3 regions of the Gordonia polyisoprenivorans genome follow, and region 2 is predicted to be linked to each of the others. Evidence: predicted binding sites of a transcription regulator. Region 2 holds the regulator's gene; each other region holds the start of a gene.
What was found. Region 2 encodes LexA, which represses DNA repair genes until DNA is damaged. Its sites were predicted from a motif close to CGAACANNTGTTCG; they were not measured.
Positions count from the first base shown of each region.

Region 1 (5,213 bases), 930 kb from region 2:
GTCGGCTGGCTGGAGAACTCGGTGTTCGACGGCATGGACACACTTCTGGGTGATCTCGGCGCGTCGGGTCGGACGCTGGCTGTGGCGACGTCGAAGAACCAGACGACCGCGCGCGCCATCCTCGGCCATTTCGGCCTCGCCGGCCACTTCCGTGTCATCGCCGGGGCCAGCGACGACGGAACCCGCCGCCACAAACCCGACGTGATCGCCCACGCACTGGCACAATTGGACATATCGCTCGACCCGCACACACACCGACCCTCTCGTCCGGCGGTGATGATCGGCGACCGATCCCACGATGTCGAGGGCGCAGCCCGATTCGGCATCCCGACGATCCTCGTCGGATGGGGTTACGCTCTGGCCGGGGAGCGCGACGCTGCTGCATGGAGCGTCGATTCGATGTCAGATCTGCGCGAGGTACTCGGTGTCTGATCAACTACACATCTGTTTCGTCTGCACCGGCAACATCTGCCGGTCGCCGATGGCGCAGAACATCTTTGCCAAATCGCTGCACGACGCGGGGCTCGCCGACCGCGTCGAGGTGAGCAGCTGCGGGACGAGCGGCTGGCATGTCGGCGAGGCGGCCGACAACCGCGCGCGCACGGAGCTGCTGGCGCACGGCTACTCCGACGCCCACATCGCCGATCAGCTCGGGCCCGATCACATCGGTGCCGACCTGTTCGTCGCCGCCGACGCCGGACACGTCAAGGAACTCGAGCGCAAACGACTCGGTGAGCGCACCCGACTGTTGCGCAGCTTCGATCCCGACGCAGGCGACGATCTCGATCTGTCCGACCCGTACTACGGCAACGCCGACGATTTCGCCGTCACCCGCGAGCAGATCGAGGCCGCGGTACCGGGCCTGCTCCAGTGGGCCCGCGAACACCTCGACGACGCCACCGGCTGAGCCGTCGCCGGTGCTGCCGTGATCGGGTACTGCGGCGCACGTCACGGCCGAATCCGGCATACCGTCATCAGATGCAGCCGGGGCTGCTGCGGTGGTTGCGCACTGGGTACCGTTGTCCTATGCGCGCGCTGCGAAACATACGACCGGGGTGGATCGCCCTGATCATCGTTGTCGCCGCATTCGCGGCGGCATGTTTCATGGTGCTGGCGCCGTGGCAGCTCGGGAAGAACTCCGCGACGTCCGAGCGCAACCATCTGATCAAGAGTGCCGTCGGTACCGCCCCGGTACCGATCAACGAGGTGGCGCCCGCCGGAAGGGGATTCGTTCCCTCCACCGAGTGGCGTGAGGTGACGATGACCGGGACCTACCTCGTCGACGACCAGGCCCTCGTCCGCCTGCGTTCGGTCGACGAGCGACCGGCCATCGAGGTCCTCACCCCGTTCCGCATCGCGGGCACCGATCGCGTCCTGGCGGTCGATCGCGGCTACGTTCGCCCGGATCAGAGCAACACGCCCGCGATCCCTGCGCCCCCGACAGGCGAGACGACCATCAACGCCCGCATCCGGGCTTCGGAGGGCACGTCAGAAGGCCGCGGCGCGCGGACCGAAGGCAACGCGCTCACCATGTACACGGTCGACCCGACCCAGCTGGCCAAGGCGACCGGCACCCCGATGGACCCGTTCTATCTGCAGTTGTCGCCGAATCAACCCGGCTCACTCGGCGAGATCCCACTGCCACAACTGGATTCGGGCCCCTACCTCTCCTACGGCCTGCAGTGGCTGGCCTTCGGTGTGATGGCACCGCTGGGAGCCGGATACTTCATCTACTCCGAAATTCGTCAACGTCGACGAGCTTCCGCCGCCAAGAAAGCCCACGCGGCCGAGGCCGCCGCCGGTCCCGACCCGACGACCCCCGACGACACCTCCGGACTCAACGGTGCCGCACAACCCGAGCCGGCCCCACATCTGCTGACGCGATCCGAACGCCGCAAACGCATGCGCGAGGAACTGCGCGCAGCAGCCGGAACAACCACCGCGCCCGCTCCGGTCGACCCCGACGACATCGACGAGCAATCGCCCGCCGGCATCGGCGTCGGACCCGACACCGAGCACTTGTCGTCCACGGTGCGCGACAAACTCACCGAACGCTACGGCGGCTGAGGCCCCCGCTTCACCGGATACTTCCCGTTCAGCGGCAGGAGTGCGCGGCCCGTGCCGTGCCCCATCGGTGGCCAAGCCCTTGTATTGGTGGTCGAGGTGCGAGGCGCCCCAGGCCCTTCCCCGATCGGTGGTCGAGGTCCTTCCCGATCGACGGCCGAGACGCTTCCCGATCGATGGTCGAGGTCCTTCCCGATCGACGGCCGAGACGCTTCCCCATCGGTGGTCGAGGTGTGAGGCGCCCCCGGGCGCCGAGCCTCGAGACCGAGCCGAACCGACGCTGGAACCCCACCACTAAACCCACTCGAAGAAACTTTCGACAACCCTTGCCAACCCGACAAACCCGGCATATGATCGAACACAACAGCACACAAACACATGTGCGCTTATCGCCGGGGGTGACAATCATGGTCGACACCGCACTCCCTGACGTGTCTGGGTTGTCGACCACCCAGAAAATCGCCCTCGCCCACACGCTGATGGACGAGTTGGCCACCGATGATTTGACCGGCCTGTCCAACGATGACCTGGTGTCGGTCGCTCAGTCCACCGAACGGTTGATCACCCGCGTCACCGTCCAAGGCGATCGGCAGATCGTCGAGTTCTCCGACCGCCATCTGGCGCGGGAGTACGGGTTCGGGTCGATCATCGACGCCATGATCGGCTTGTTGCGTGTGTCGGAACCGTGGCGGCGGTGGAAACAACTCAAAGCGACCGCCACCTTCCACACCGTCACCGGCGAGGTTGCTGCGCCGAAATATCCGGCGTTGGCCGAGGCGATGGCCTCCGGGGCGGCCGGCCCCTCCCACGCCGCAGTCGTCATCGACGTGTTGGACCGCATACCTACGACAGTGCCGTTCGACGAAAAAATGTCGGCCGACGCCACGATGGCCGGGTTCGCCCGCACCCACACCCCCTCCGATCTCCGGATCCTGGGGGCACGGGTGTTGGCGCACCTCGACCCCGACGGTGAGTTGACCGACGATGCTGATCGGCAACGCCACCGCCAGATCCGCATCGGCCGTCAAGACGCCCAAAAAATGAGTGGGCTATCGGGGCAGATGACCCCGACTCTGACCGCGCACCTCGAAGCAGTACTCGCCGCGTGGGCGGCGCCTGGAATGAACAACCCCGCCGACCCGGAGTCCCCGACCGGTAGTCGCGAGGATGCCGACCCCGACCAGGTGGCGGCCGCGGCAGCCCGCGATCACCGGGATCAGGTGCAACGCAACCATGATGCGTTGGAAGCAGTCCTACGCGCCGGACTCGATGTCGGACTCGGCCCGCACTCGCATCGCGGCCTACCACCGCATCTGATCATCAAAGCATCGCTGTCGGAGTTGATTGCGCAAACCGGGATGGGCGTCACGGCGACCGGCACCCTCCTCCCAATCCGGGATGTGATCGCTTTGGCGGCCCACAGTCAGCCGTGGTTGGCGGTGTTCGACGACCACACCAGTCTTCCCCTGTATTTGGGTCGGGCGAGGTTAGCGAGTCAAGGACAGCGGATCGCCCTGTTCGCCAAAGACGGCGGTGAGTACTGCTCGTTTCCCGGATGTACCCAACCCGCCGCGCACGTCGAAATTCATCACGCCACCAAAGACCACGCGAAAGGCGGACTCACCAACATCGGTGACCTCGCCCCCGCCTGTGGGAAACACAACCGGATGGTCGGCGACAAACCCGGACAATTCACGACCGGCATCTATCGCGACGGGCCGTGGGCCGGACGATGCTGGTGGCGCACAAACACCCCGGTCGGCGCAGCCGAACCGAACCCGAAACGCACCAACGCGCTCCCCGACGTCGGCACCACCTACGCTGCGGCACTGGCCCGTATCCGCGCGGAGTTGCATCCACCACCCGACCCACCACCAAGTGGGGCCGCTGCCAGTGCTGATACCGATCTCGCCACAAGCGACGACCGGGACTCGATGCTGCCCACTGACCGACTACGCCGCAGCCAGGTCCCGGTCGGGTGCGGCGGCGGGTATTACGACCTCGTCGAAATCCTCCACCCTGATCCCAACCCGGACTCGCCGGTCGACACCCGACTCGCCCAACTCCTCGGCGACCGCGCGTTCTAGACCCGGGGCGCACTTCCGTTCGGGGTTGGAAACCAGCAGCGGTGCAACAGGTCTCGAGGCTCGTCGCTAACGCTCCTCGGCACCTCGACCACCGGGACGAAAGATCCGCCGGGCTGGTCGACCACCGATCAAGGAGCACCTCCGCCCGGTGAGGAAGCCCCCTCCCCGATGGTCGAGGTGCTGAGGAGCGCCAGCGACGAGGCCTCGAGACCCCCGACAGCCGAACATCAGATCACGAGCGTCGAGCGCGCCACCAGGCTATGGCCATGGCGGTGGCGAGCGCGCCGACTTGCACCTGTCGGGACAAAGCCAGGGCGGCACGGAGATCCGTTGTGGTCGGAGCCCGCCCGTCGCCGAGGGTGGGTCGGTGCTCGGTGCGGTGCGGGTAGACCGTGATACCGCCGAGACGGATGCCGAGAGCTCCGGCGAAACTCGCCTCCACGACACCCGCGTTGGGGCTCGGATGTGCCGATGCATCGCGCTTCCACGCGCGCACTGCACCCCGTCGATCAGGCCCGGCGGCCACGACGAGCACCCCCGCGATCCGGGCCGGCAGGATGTTGAGCGCATCATCGAATCGTGCTGCAGCCCAACCGAAACGGTTGTAGCGGGCATTTCGATGACCGATCATCGCATCCAGTGTGTTCGCGGTCCGGTAGACGAGGAGGCCGGGAACACCGGCCACAGCGCCCCAGACCAGCGCTCCCACGGTGGCATCGGAAGTGTTCTCGGCCACCGATTCCAGTGCAGCGCGACAGATCCCGGGTTCGTCGAGTGCGTCTGGGTCGCGGCCACACAAGCTCGGTATGAGTTCCCGCGCGCCCGGCACATCGTCGGACTCGAGACAGTCGGCCACGTCGTCACCGACGCGGATGAGGGTGGTCCCACCCAATACGGCCCATGTCACCGCGGCGGTGAGCAGTGTTCGCGCCGGACCGTTCTCGGCGAGTGGGCGGGCCGCGAGTGCCCCAGCCACACCGATAGAACCCACACACAGCGCACAGTGTGCGCTGCCGGCGATCCGGCTGTCGGCGTATGTATGTCGTTGCAACGCGAAGGCGA
Region 1 is NZ_CP072203.1:4,199,813-4,205,025, forward strand. Features, by position in the region: gene J6U32_RS18930 (HAD hydrolase-like protein) at 1-432, shown strand, start outside; gene J6U32_RS18935 (low molecular weight protein-tyrosine-phosphatase) at 425-907, shown strand; gene J6U32_RS18940 (SURF1 family cytochrome oxidase biogenesis protein) at 1,027-2,067, shown strand; gene J6U32_RS18945 (HNH endonuclease signature motif containing protein) at 2,472-4,151, shown strand; gene J6U32_RS18950 (cobalamin biosynthesis protein) at 4,384-5,213, opposite strand, start outside.
Region 1: a site for LexA is predicted at 2,436-2,449, ahead of J6U32_RS18945 (HNH endonuclease signature motif containing protein). Genes of this name have one in related genera too.

Region 2 (5,213 bases):
GGGTTTCTGTGGGACTCGGTGTTGATATATCTGTGTTTACGCCTGTTTATGTTGACAAGTCAAGGATTTCTTGTAACTTCGATCACAAGAGGTGGTGACGTACCGGTGTTTCACATCCATCGGACGCCTGGTCGGATCACACAGAACGACCGCTTGACCGGTACGACCTGCATCACCGAACACCCGCACCACCGCATCACCGAACAACCGCATCACTGAAGGACGAGGAAAGGCCGGAACCGTGGATCAACAGGTTCGCCCCCAGCACACGCAGACCGAGAGCAGTGCGTCGGATGCCGACACCACGCTGCACGGGACGCCCGTCGTCGGCGGCAAGGCCTACGGGCCGGTCGTCCGGCCGGGTGAGCGGGTGAGCGTCGCCTCCACCGATCCCGGCTCACACGTGGTGGCCGAGGCCGACCGTGAAGCCGAGAAGGCCCGCTTCGCCGATGCCGCCGCCGTGGTCGCCGCCCGACTGCGTGAGCGCGCATCGCACGCCTCGGGCGCCGCCGCCGAGGTCCTGATCGCCACCGCGGGCCTCGTCGAGGATCGGGGATGGATCGGGACGGTTGCCAAGCTGATTGCCGACGGCACCCCGGCCCCGGCCGCGGCCGCCGCGGCCACCGAACAGTTCGCCGCGATGTTCGCCAAACTCGGCGGGATCATGGCCGAGCGCATCACCGACCTCAACGACGTCCGCGATCGGGTGGTGGCCGAGGTGCTCGGCGAACCCGAACCGGGGGTCCCCGTGCCCGACGAACCGTCGGTGCTCCTCGCCGACGACCTCGCGCCCGCCGACACCGCCGGCCTCGACCCGAAACTGATCACCGCGCTGGCCACCCGGCTCGGCGGCCCGACCAGTCACACCGCGATCATCGCCCGCCAACTCGGGATTCCGTGCGTGGTGGCGGTCGCCGGTCTCGACGAGGTATCCGCGGGCACACCTGTGCTCGTCGATGGGACGGCGGGAACCGTTGTCGTCCAACCTGATCCGGAGCGCGCCAAGGACGAGGTGGAGCAGAGCCGGCGGGAGGCGGAGGCGATCGCGGGATGGAGCGGGCCCGGACGCACCGCCGATGGCGTGGAGGTGGCCATCCTGGCCAACGTCGCCGACGGCGTCTCGGCGCGCGCGGCCACGGCGTACCCCGTCGAGGGGGTGGGTCTGTTCCGCACCGAACTCGCCTTCCTCGATCGGGCCGACGAGCCGTCGGTGCAGGAGCAGGCAGCGCTCTATCGCGAGGTCATCGAGGCTTTCGACGGCAAGAAGGTCGTCGTTCGGACCCTGGATGCCGGCTCGGACAAGCCACTGAAATTCGTCGATCACGGCACCGAGGCGAATCCCGCACTGGGGGTACGGGGCAACCGGATCGCCGCGACACATCCCGAGATCCGTGCCGGACAACTCGACGCGATCGCCCGCGCCGCGCAGGAGACCGGGACCACGCCCTGGGTGATGGCGCCGATGATCGCCTCGGCCGCCGAAGCCGCCGAATTCGCCGCCGAGGTCCGCGGCCGCGGGCTCGTGGCGGGGGTGATGATCGAGATCCCGTCGGCGGCGATCCTCGCACCGTCCATCCTCGCCGAGGTCGACTTCGTCTCGATCGGCACCAACGACCTGACGCAGTACACGATGGCCGCCGACCGGATGTCGGCCGAACTCGCCGGGCTCACCGACCCGTGGCAGCCTGCCGTGCTCTCGCTGATCGCCGGTGTCGCCGAGGCCGGCACCCGCAGCGAGACCCCGGTGGGGGTGTGCGGCGAGGCCGCCGCCGACCCGCTGCTCGCGTGTGTTCTCGTCGGACTCGGCGTCACCTCGCTGTCGAGTGCCCCGGCCGCGGCGCCCGCGGTGGGGGCGAAGCTCGCCGAGGTCGACCTCGAGGCGTGCCGCTCCGCCGCCCGTGCCGCACTGGCCACCGCATCACCGGCCGATGCGCGTACCGCGGCAGCCGAAGCGTTGCGCGGCTGAGCGATCCGACCGAACGGTCCGGCGCGGGTGGCTCCGCTCAGATGCGGCGCATCACCGTGACGACCTTGCCCAGGATCGCGGCGTCGTCGCCGGGGATGGGCTCGAACAGGTCGTTGTGCGGCATCAGCCACACATGACCGTCCTTGCGCTTGAAGGTCTTGACCGTCGCCTCGCCATCGATCATCGCTGCAACGATGTCGCCGTTGTCGGCGACGTTCTGCTGCCGTACGACCACCCAGTCGCCGTCGCAGATGGCCGCGTCGATCATCGACTCGCCGACGACGCGCAACAGGAACAGCGACCCGTCGCCCACGAGTTCACGCGGCAGCGGGAAGACGTCCTCGACGGCCTCCTCGGCCAGGATCGGTCCGCCGGCCGCGATGCGCCCCAGGACCGGCACGAACGTCGGCGTGGGGAGATTCGACGCATTCGGATTGTCGTCGGTGGGTGTGGGATCGCCGTCCTGGACGTTCACCGCACGGGGCCGGTTGTGGTCGCGTTTGAGCAGACCCTTGCGCTCGAGGGTCCGTAGCTGGTGTGCGACCGATGAGGTCGACGCCAGGCCGACGGCGTCGCCGATCTCGCGGATGCTCGGCGGGTATCCCCGCTCGCGCACGGACTTGCGGATCACGTCGAGCACGCCCTTCTGGCGCGGGGTGAGCGCGGCCTCGACGGCCGCCGGATCGATCGGGCCGGTCGCGACGGTCTCGTCGGAGTCGTCCGAGTCGGTGACGGTGGTCGCCTCGGGGTCGGACGAACGGCCCTTCTTCTCACTCATGGGGTTCGCATCCTTTCGGTCGGTGCGCACGTCCTGTCGGAGTACGCCCTGGTTGACGGGCCCTGTGGAGAGCTGAACACCGGCCAGGGTAGCCGAGGCGACAGGCAACCTCAAACATGTGTTCGACGTGTCGCGAGAAATTGTCGGAGCCCCGTGGTAGAACTCGAACATCCGTTCTTCGAATGCATGATCGAGACAGGGAGACACCATGCCGACCGTACTTCTGCCCACCACGCCGGGCGCCGACGACCTGCAGGTTCGGTCCCGGCGGACGGCCCACCACACCGCCGCCCGCCGCGGGACATCGATTTCGGCCCGCGCGACCGTCGAACACCGCGTGCTCAAACACCGGTCGTCGGAGCGCAGTCTCCCGGAACGGCGCACGCTCGAGCGCGAGCCGGCACGCAGGCGACCGGCGTACGCGGGCCCGGCCCGGCCCGGTGTACGCCGCGCTCCGCTGGTTGCGGGTACCCGCTGTTCCTCGCCGGTCGGCCCGCGTGTCACCGCGCATCGCACCGCCCGTCGGAGCGGTGCGATGGTGGCTGTGCTTACCGGCGTCGCCCTGGCGCTGCTGGTCTGGCTGGTGGCCGTGGCCGGCAGCGATTACCAGCAGTCGACCACCCCGACGCCCACGGCGACCGAGGTCGTGCACGTGCGAGCGGGGGAGTCGTTGAACTCCGTCGCGGCGCGGGTGGCCCCCGATCTCCCGCGGCAGGCCGTCATCGAGGAGATCACGAAGATGAACGAGATGACGGGCAGCGGGCTGCAGGTCGGGCAGGCGCTGCTCGTGCCTGCCTACCGGTGACGTCACGGCCGGACGATCACACGGTAATTCCGCCGCTGTGGGGCGGTATTGTCGGTGTATGCGCTGCCCGTTCTGCAGGAATGATGACACCAAGGTCATCGACTCCCGAGTTGCCGACGAGGGGCAGGCGATCCGCCGTCGCCGCTCCTGCAGCGCATGCGGTCGCCGGTTCTCGACGGTGGAGACCGCCGTCCTCGCCGTCGTCAAACGCAACGGCGTCACCGAGCCGTTCAGCCGGGAGAAAGTGATGCGTGGGGTCCGGCGCGCGTGTCAGGGCCGCCAGGTCGACGAGGACGATCTCGCGCAACTCGCCCAGCAGGTCGAGGAGACCGTCCGGGCCTCCGGGGTGGCCGAGATCCCCAGCAACGAAGTCGGATTGGCAATCCTCAAACCTTTACGCGACCTCGATGAGGTCGCCTACCTGCGATTCGCGTCGGTATACCGCTCCTTCGATTCCCTCGAGGATTTCCAGCGCGAGATCGACGACCTGCAGGGCAATCTGACCCACGACCGGACCACTCCTGCGTCCGGCGCAGTCTCAGCCGAGTCCGTCCAGAGTCCGTAGCGCCCGCTTTTCCGAGACCGGGTACCGCGTGCCCAGTCGCTGCGCGAACAGACCGACCCGCAACTCCTCGACCAGCCAGTGCGCCTGGTCGTTGACCGCATCCCGCCTGCCGTCGGGCACTTGCGCGAGCCGCTGATTCCAGCGCTCCACCACCCGATCCAGCGCCTGCATCCCGGCGCGATCCCGCGCGGCAGATGCGGGCAGATGCTCCAGCCGTTCACGCGCGGCGTGGAGATAGCGGGGCACCTGCGCCAGATACTCACGTGGGGTGGCGGCGACGAAGCCGTCGAACACCAGATGGTCGAGCTGTTCGGCGACGTCGTCGGCGGCGAGTTGTCCCGAATGGGTGTCGATCACCCCGCGCAATGCCACCAATTCCCGCAGCACGTCGACCGCGAGGCGCAGATACTCCGGAGCGGCATCGGTCACCGCTGGTCGCAACCGCTGAGCGAGCGCGGCGAACGCCTGGGGGGAACGTACGGTACGCAGCTCGTCGGCGTCCACGAGATCACGGATCGCTCGGCGTGTGCAATCGCCGAACAACCGCGCCGACTCCCGATAGGGACTCTGGCTCAACGCGATTCGACCAGCGGGGTCGAGTCCGGCGGCAGCCTTCGGGCTCAGTGAGGGAATCGCGTTCTCCAGCAACACGATCACCCCGGCCGCCAGGGCGTTGGTGGCCTCGGCCGTCGTCGCCGCCCGGGCCACCGTGACCCCGTCGGCGTGGCCGGTGCGGCGGGTCACGTGCAGAGTCGGGTATCGGGTGATCGTCTGGCCGGCGACGTCGGCGGACTCGCTCGACGGGAGTGTTCCGATGCCCTCGTCGGTCCACGTGGTGTACACCGGCGTGGCCGTGTGCGTGGCGGCGGCGGGTGTCGGTTCCGAGAGCTCGGCGAACGATGAAGTACGGGTGAGGATCTCGCCCTCGTCGTCGATGACAGCGAAGTGGATCCGCAGATGCGCCGGCAGTCGGTCGGGGTCGAAGTCGGTAGGGGAGACCGAGCGACGGGTGATGGTCGACAACTCCCGTGCGAGACCGCGGATCAGCGGCTCCGAGCGCGGGGTCAGCCGTGACAGCGCCAGATCGGCGAAACGTTGG
Region 2 is NZ_CP072203.1:3,267,265-3,272,477, forward strand. Features, by position in the region: gene ptsP (phosphoenolpyruvate--protein phosphotransferase) at 242-1,966, shown strand; gene lexA (transcriptional repressor LexA) at 2,004-2,744, opposite strand; gene J6U32_RS14780 (LysM peptidoglycan-binding domain-containing protein) at 2,953-3,549, shown strand; gene nrdR (transcriptional regulator NrdR) at 3,608-4,114, shown strand; gene hrpA (ATP-dependent RNA helicase HrpA) at 4,088-5,213, opposite strand, start outside.

Region 3 (5,213 bases), 1.1 Mb from region 2:
TGGGCGAGCCGTTGACCGGTGTCGCGCGTGGGCAGGCCGCGGTGCTGTATCTCCCCGATCCCGACAACGGTGATCTCGTACTCGGTTCGGGCCGAATCGCTTCCACGTCGTCGCGCACGGGATCTGCGGCCCGGCCGGTGTCGGCGTCGCTCGCCGAGTAGACCGATGACCGATCTGCCCACCGGGGTGGGAACGGGTGTCGGTTCGATGCCGGGCACCGACCCGCGCGAGGCTGCGGCGATCATCAACGGCGAACTCGACTTCGCCCATCTCGCCGAGTTGCCGGCTCGCGGAATCGGTGCGGACATGATCGGGCGGATGGCCGCGGTGCTCGTCGACCTCCCGATCGACTCGGCCACCTGGGGTTACCGGCTCGGCGCCCGTGGCTCCTCGGTGGCGCGACGTGCGCGGGGGTTCCTCGCCGCGGATCTCGACGCGATCGAGGAGATCTGGGATGCTGCCGGTTTCATCGGTACCGGACGGCCGGTGAAGGTCGCGGTCGCCGGGCCGTTCACGTTGGCCGCGTCCATCGAACTCGTCAACGGGCACAAGGCCATCCGCGATCGGGGCGCGCTGCGTGATCTCATCGACTCCGGTGCTGAGGGACTGGCCGGGCTGGTCGGCGAGGTCCGCCGCCGGCTGGGTGCCTCGGTGATCGTGCAACTCGACGAGCCGATGGTGGGGACGGTGATCGACGGTCGGGTGCCGCCGCTGACCCGGCTCGACGTGATCCCGCCGATTCCGGTCGCCGACGTCGCCGAGGACTTGCGCGCGGTGCGCGAGCACCTCGACGTGCCGATGATCGTGCACAACTGCGGCGCGCCGAGATGGGATCTCGTGCACGCACTCCCGGGTGTGGCGTACGGTATCGACGTCACGGGCATCGGACCTGCGGACACCGCGGCACTCGACGGGATCGGCGGCCTGATCGACCGCGGCGATGTGCTCGTCGCCGGGGTCCTGCCGGGCGACCACGCAGACCCCGCCATCCATGCCGAGACGGTTGCGACCACCCTCGCCGAGCTGGTCGACCGCATCGGTCTCGCGCGAAAAGTGCTGTCGGACAACGTGATCGTGACCCCCACATGCGGTCTGGCCGGATCGTCCCCGGACTGGGCGCGCACCGCGCTGAGTATCTGCGCCCGCGCCGGGGAGTTGCTGTCCGCCGATCCCGAAGCGCTGTGAAGTCGTCGCATCAGGCGACTTCTTCGACGCTGGCCTGCTCACTGCCGAACTGCACGCCCTTGCGTTCCCGACCGAACGCGGTCAGCACGATGACCGCGATCAGGACCGGGACGATCGTCACGGTCAGCGCGAACGGATAGCCGTGACTGCCGGCCACCGCCTCCTGGATCGGAAGATTGAAGGCGGCCAGGCAGTTTCCGAGTTGGTAGGTGACGCCTGGGTAGAACCCACGGATCTCGTCGGGGGACAGTTCGGTGAGGTGTGCCGGGATAACACCCCATGCGCCCTGCACCATCATCTGCATGAGGAAGGCGCCGAGTGCAAGGTAGCCGGCCGTCGAGGAGTAGGCGAACAGCGGCACGATCGGTAGCGCGAGGACCGCGCACGCGATGATCAGTGTTTTGCGGCCGTACCGTTCCGACAGTGCCCCGGCGATCAGGCCGCCGATGATGGCCCCGACGTTGTAGATCACCGCGATCCAGGTTGCGGTACTCGCGGCCAGACCGGCTCCGGAATCGTTGTGGGCCTTGAGGAACGTCGGATAGACATCCTGGGTGCCGTGACTCATCCAGTTGAACGCCGTCATCAGCAGGACCAGGAAGACAAAGCGTCGCCAGATGACGGGGTTCGACCAGATCTCGCGCGCGGTGGTCTGGGTCTGACGCACCCGGTCACGTGTGGCCTTCCACGCCTCGGACTCTTCCACGCGCGCCCGGATGAGCAGGCTGATCAAAGCCGGGATGATCGACAGCGCGAACATCCACCGCCAGTTCAGGCCGAGCCACGTGTTGAGAACCAGGAATGCCAGTGCGGCGCAGAGATAGCCCATCGAATAGCCGCTCTGTAGAAAGCCGGAGAAGAAGCCTCGGCGGGAGGCCGGGATCTTCTCCATGGCCAGTGCGGCTCCGAGGCCCCATTCGCCGCCCATGCCGATGCCGTAGAGCATGCGCAGCACCATCAACACCCAGAAGCCGGGCGCGAAGGCGCAGAGGAAGCCGACCACGCTGTAGAAGGCGACGTTGGTCATCAGTGGGATGCGCCGGCCCTTGCGGTCGGCCCACAACCCGAAGATGAACGCGCCCACCGGTCGCATCACCAGGGTCATGGTGGTGATCAGCGCCATCCGGGTCAGCGGAACCCCGAAATCCTTGGCGATCTCGGCGTAGATCAGGACGACCAGAAAGTAGTCGAATGCGTCCATTGCCCAGCCGAGATAGGCTGCGGCGAAGGAATTGCGCTGATCGGCGGTGAGTTTCTCCCGCGGGGTCGATGAGGTTGCCATGCTCGAATCTCCTACAGGCGTCGCAGATCTCGCTTTCCCGGCAGAAATCCCACTGTAGTCCGGCCGCGTCCGGAATACAGGTTATTCGCAATCCGAAATACTGACGAAATACCTTTATCGGACAATGTTTCTTGCGTCAGCGGGACGAGTCCGGCGGCAAGGGATGGCGCCGAGCGAGCGTGGTGCCGGCCTCTCGGGCATCGAGTTTCGCGAGTGACCGCTTCGGGGCGATCTGGCGGTAGCTCGCGTCGAGTAACTCGGCGACCTCGATCCAGTCGGTGGCGTCGTCGAGCAGGATTCCGAGCCAGCCTGCGGGTCCGAAATACGCGGGGACGAAAAACCTCGGATCCTCGACGAGTGCGGCACGCTCGACCGGGTCGGCGAGGAACAACACCGAACGGTCGTGGCGGATTCCGCCTTTCTCGCCGCCGCCGTAGTTGCCGAACATCTTGCCGCACCGGAATGTTGGTCGGCCGTGCGCGACCACCTCGGTGGCGTCGGGGAGTGTCAGAGCCACTTCGCGTACGCGGATGAGGAAGGGGTCGGCGTCGTCGAACATGATCGGATGTGGCACGTGTCGACTCCTCGATGCGTGGGCAACTCCGGTGGCGGAACCCTTACGCTACCGCGCCTTCGGTGGCGTGTTCTGCGTCTCGGCGCCCCGGGCTCGTCCTTTGATCGGTGGTCGAGGCATCCCATCGGCAATCGCGCATCCCATCGGCGGCCGAGCTCTTGTATCGGTGGTCGAGGTGCTTCCCGATCGGTGGTCGAGGTCCTTCCGCCGAGTCCTTTCCGATCGATGGTCGAGGTGCGAGGCGCCCCAGGCGGCGAGCCTCGAGACCCTGCCGAACCCCAGGCTGAAACCCCACCATCAAACCCGTACGAAAAAACTTTCGACAACCCCTTGCCAACCCGACAAACCCGACATATACTCGAACACAACAGCACACAAACACATGTGCGCTTATCGCCGGGGGGTGAGAAATGGTGGTCGATACCGCGTTACCGGATGTGTCTGGGTTGTCGACCACCCAGAAAATCGCCCTCGCCCACACGCTGATGGACGAGTTGGCCACCGATGATCTGACCGGCCTGTCCAACGATGACCTGGTCGCGGTCGCTCAATCCACCGAACAGTTGATCACCCGCGTCACCGTCCAGGGCGATCGGCAGATCGTCGAATTCTCCGACCGCCATCTCGCCCGCGAATACGGATACGGGTCGATCATCGACGCCATGATCGGCTTGTTGCGTGTGTCGGAACCGTGGCGGCGGTGGAAACAACTCAAAGCGACCGCCACCTTCCACACCGTCACCGGCGAGGTTGCTGCGCCGAAATATCCGGCGTTGGCCGAAGCGATGGCCTCCGGTGCGGCCGGCCCCTCCCACGCCGCAGTCGTCATCGACGTGTTGGACCGCATACCGGCGACAGTGCCGTTCGACGAAAAAATGTCGGCCGATGCCACGATGGCCGGGTTCGCCCGCACCCACACCCCGTCTGATCTGCGGATCTTGGGGGCACGGGTGTTGGCGCACCTCGACCCCGACGGTGAGTTGACCGACGACACCGATCGGCAACGGCACCGCCAGATCCGCATCGGCCGGCAGAACGCCCAAAAAATGAGTGGCCTGTCGGGACAAATGACCCCCACTCTGACCGCGCACCTCGAAGCAGTACTCGCCGCGTGGGCGGCGCCTGGAATGAACAATCCCGCCGATCCGGAGTCCCCGACCGGGAGTCGCGAAGACGCCGACCCCGACCAGGTGGCGGCTGCCGCAGCCCGCGATCACCGGGATCAGGTGCAACGCAACCATGATGCGTTGGAAGCAGTCCTACGCGCCGGACTCGATGTCGGACTCGGCCCGCAATCGCATCGCGGGCTACCACCGCATCTGATCATCAAAGCGTCTCTGTCGGAGTTGATTGCGCAGACCGGGATGGGCGTCACGGCGACCGGCACCCTCCTCCCAATCCGGGATGTGATCGCGTTGGCTGCCCACAGTCAGCCGTGGTTGGCGGTGTTCGACGACCACACCAGTCTGCCGCTGTATTTGGGTCGGGCGCGGTTGGCGAGTCAAGGGCAGCGGATCGCCCTGTTCGCCAAAGACGGCGGTGAGTACTGCTCGTTTCCCGGATGTACCCAACCTGCCGCGCACGTCGAGATTCATCACGCCACCAAAGATCATGCGAAAGGTGGGCTCACCAACATCGGTGACCTCGCCCCCGCCTGCGGCAAACACAACCGGATGGTCGGCGACAAACCCGGACAATTCACGACCGGCATCTATCGGGACGGGCCGTGGGCCGGACGATGCTGGTGGCGCAAAAACACGCCCGTCGGGGCAGCCGAACCGAACCCGAAACGCACCAACGCACTACCGGATGTCGGGGCCACCTACACCGCGGCGCTGGCTCGCGTCCGGGCGGAGTTGCATCCACCACCCGACCCACCACCAAGTGCGGCCGCTGCTGCCGATACCGATCTCGCCGCAAGCGACGACCGGGACTCGATGCTGCCCACCAACCGAATCCGGCGCAGCCAGGTCCCGATCGGACACGGATATTACGACCTCGTCGAAATCCTCCACCCTGACCCCACGTCAGACTCGCCGGTCGAGAACCGACTCGCCCAACTCCTCGGCGACCACGGACTCTAGACCGTCACGTGCTCGGTCCGTGGTCGGAAACCAGCAGCGGTGCAACAGGTCTCGAGGCTCGTCGCTAACGCTCCTCGGCACCTCGACC
Region 3 is NZ_CP072203.1:4,388,552-4,393,764, reverse strand. Features, by position in the region: gene mnmA (tRNA 2-thiouridine(34) synthase MnmA) at 1-161, shown strand, start outside; gene J6U32_RS19845 (vitamin-B12 independent methionine synthase) at 166-1,185, shown strand; gene J6U32_RS19840 (MFS transporter) at 1,196-2,467, opposite strand; gene J6U32_RS19835 (MmcQ/YjbR family DNA-binding protein) at 2,604-3,041, opposite strand; gene J6U32_RS19830 (HNH endonuclease signature motif containing protein) at 3,452-5,125, shown strand.
Region 3: a site for LexA is predicted at 3,417-3,430, ahead of J6U32_RS19830 (HNH endonuclease signature motif containing protein). Genes of this name have one in related genera too.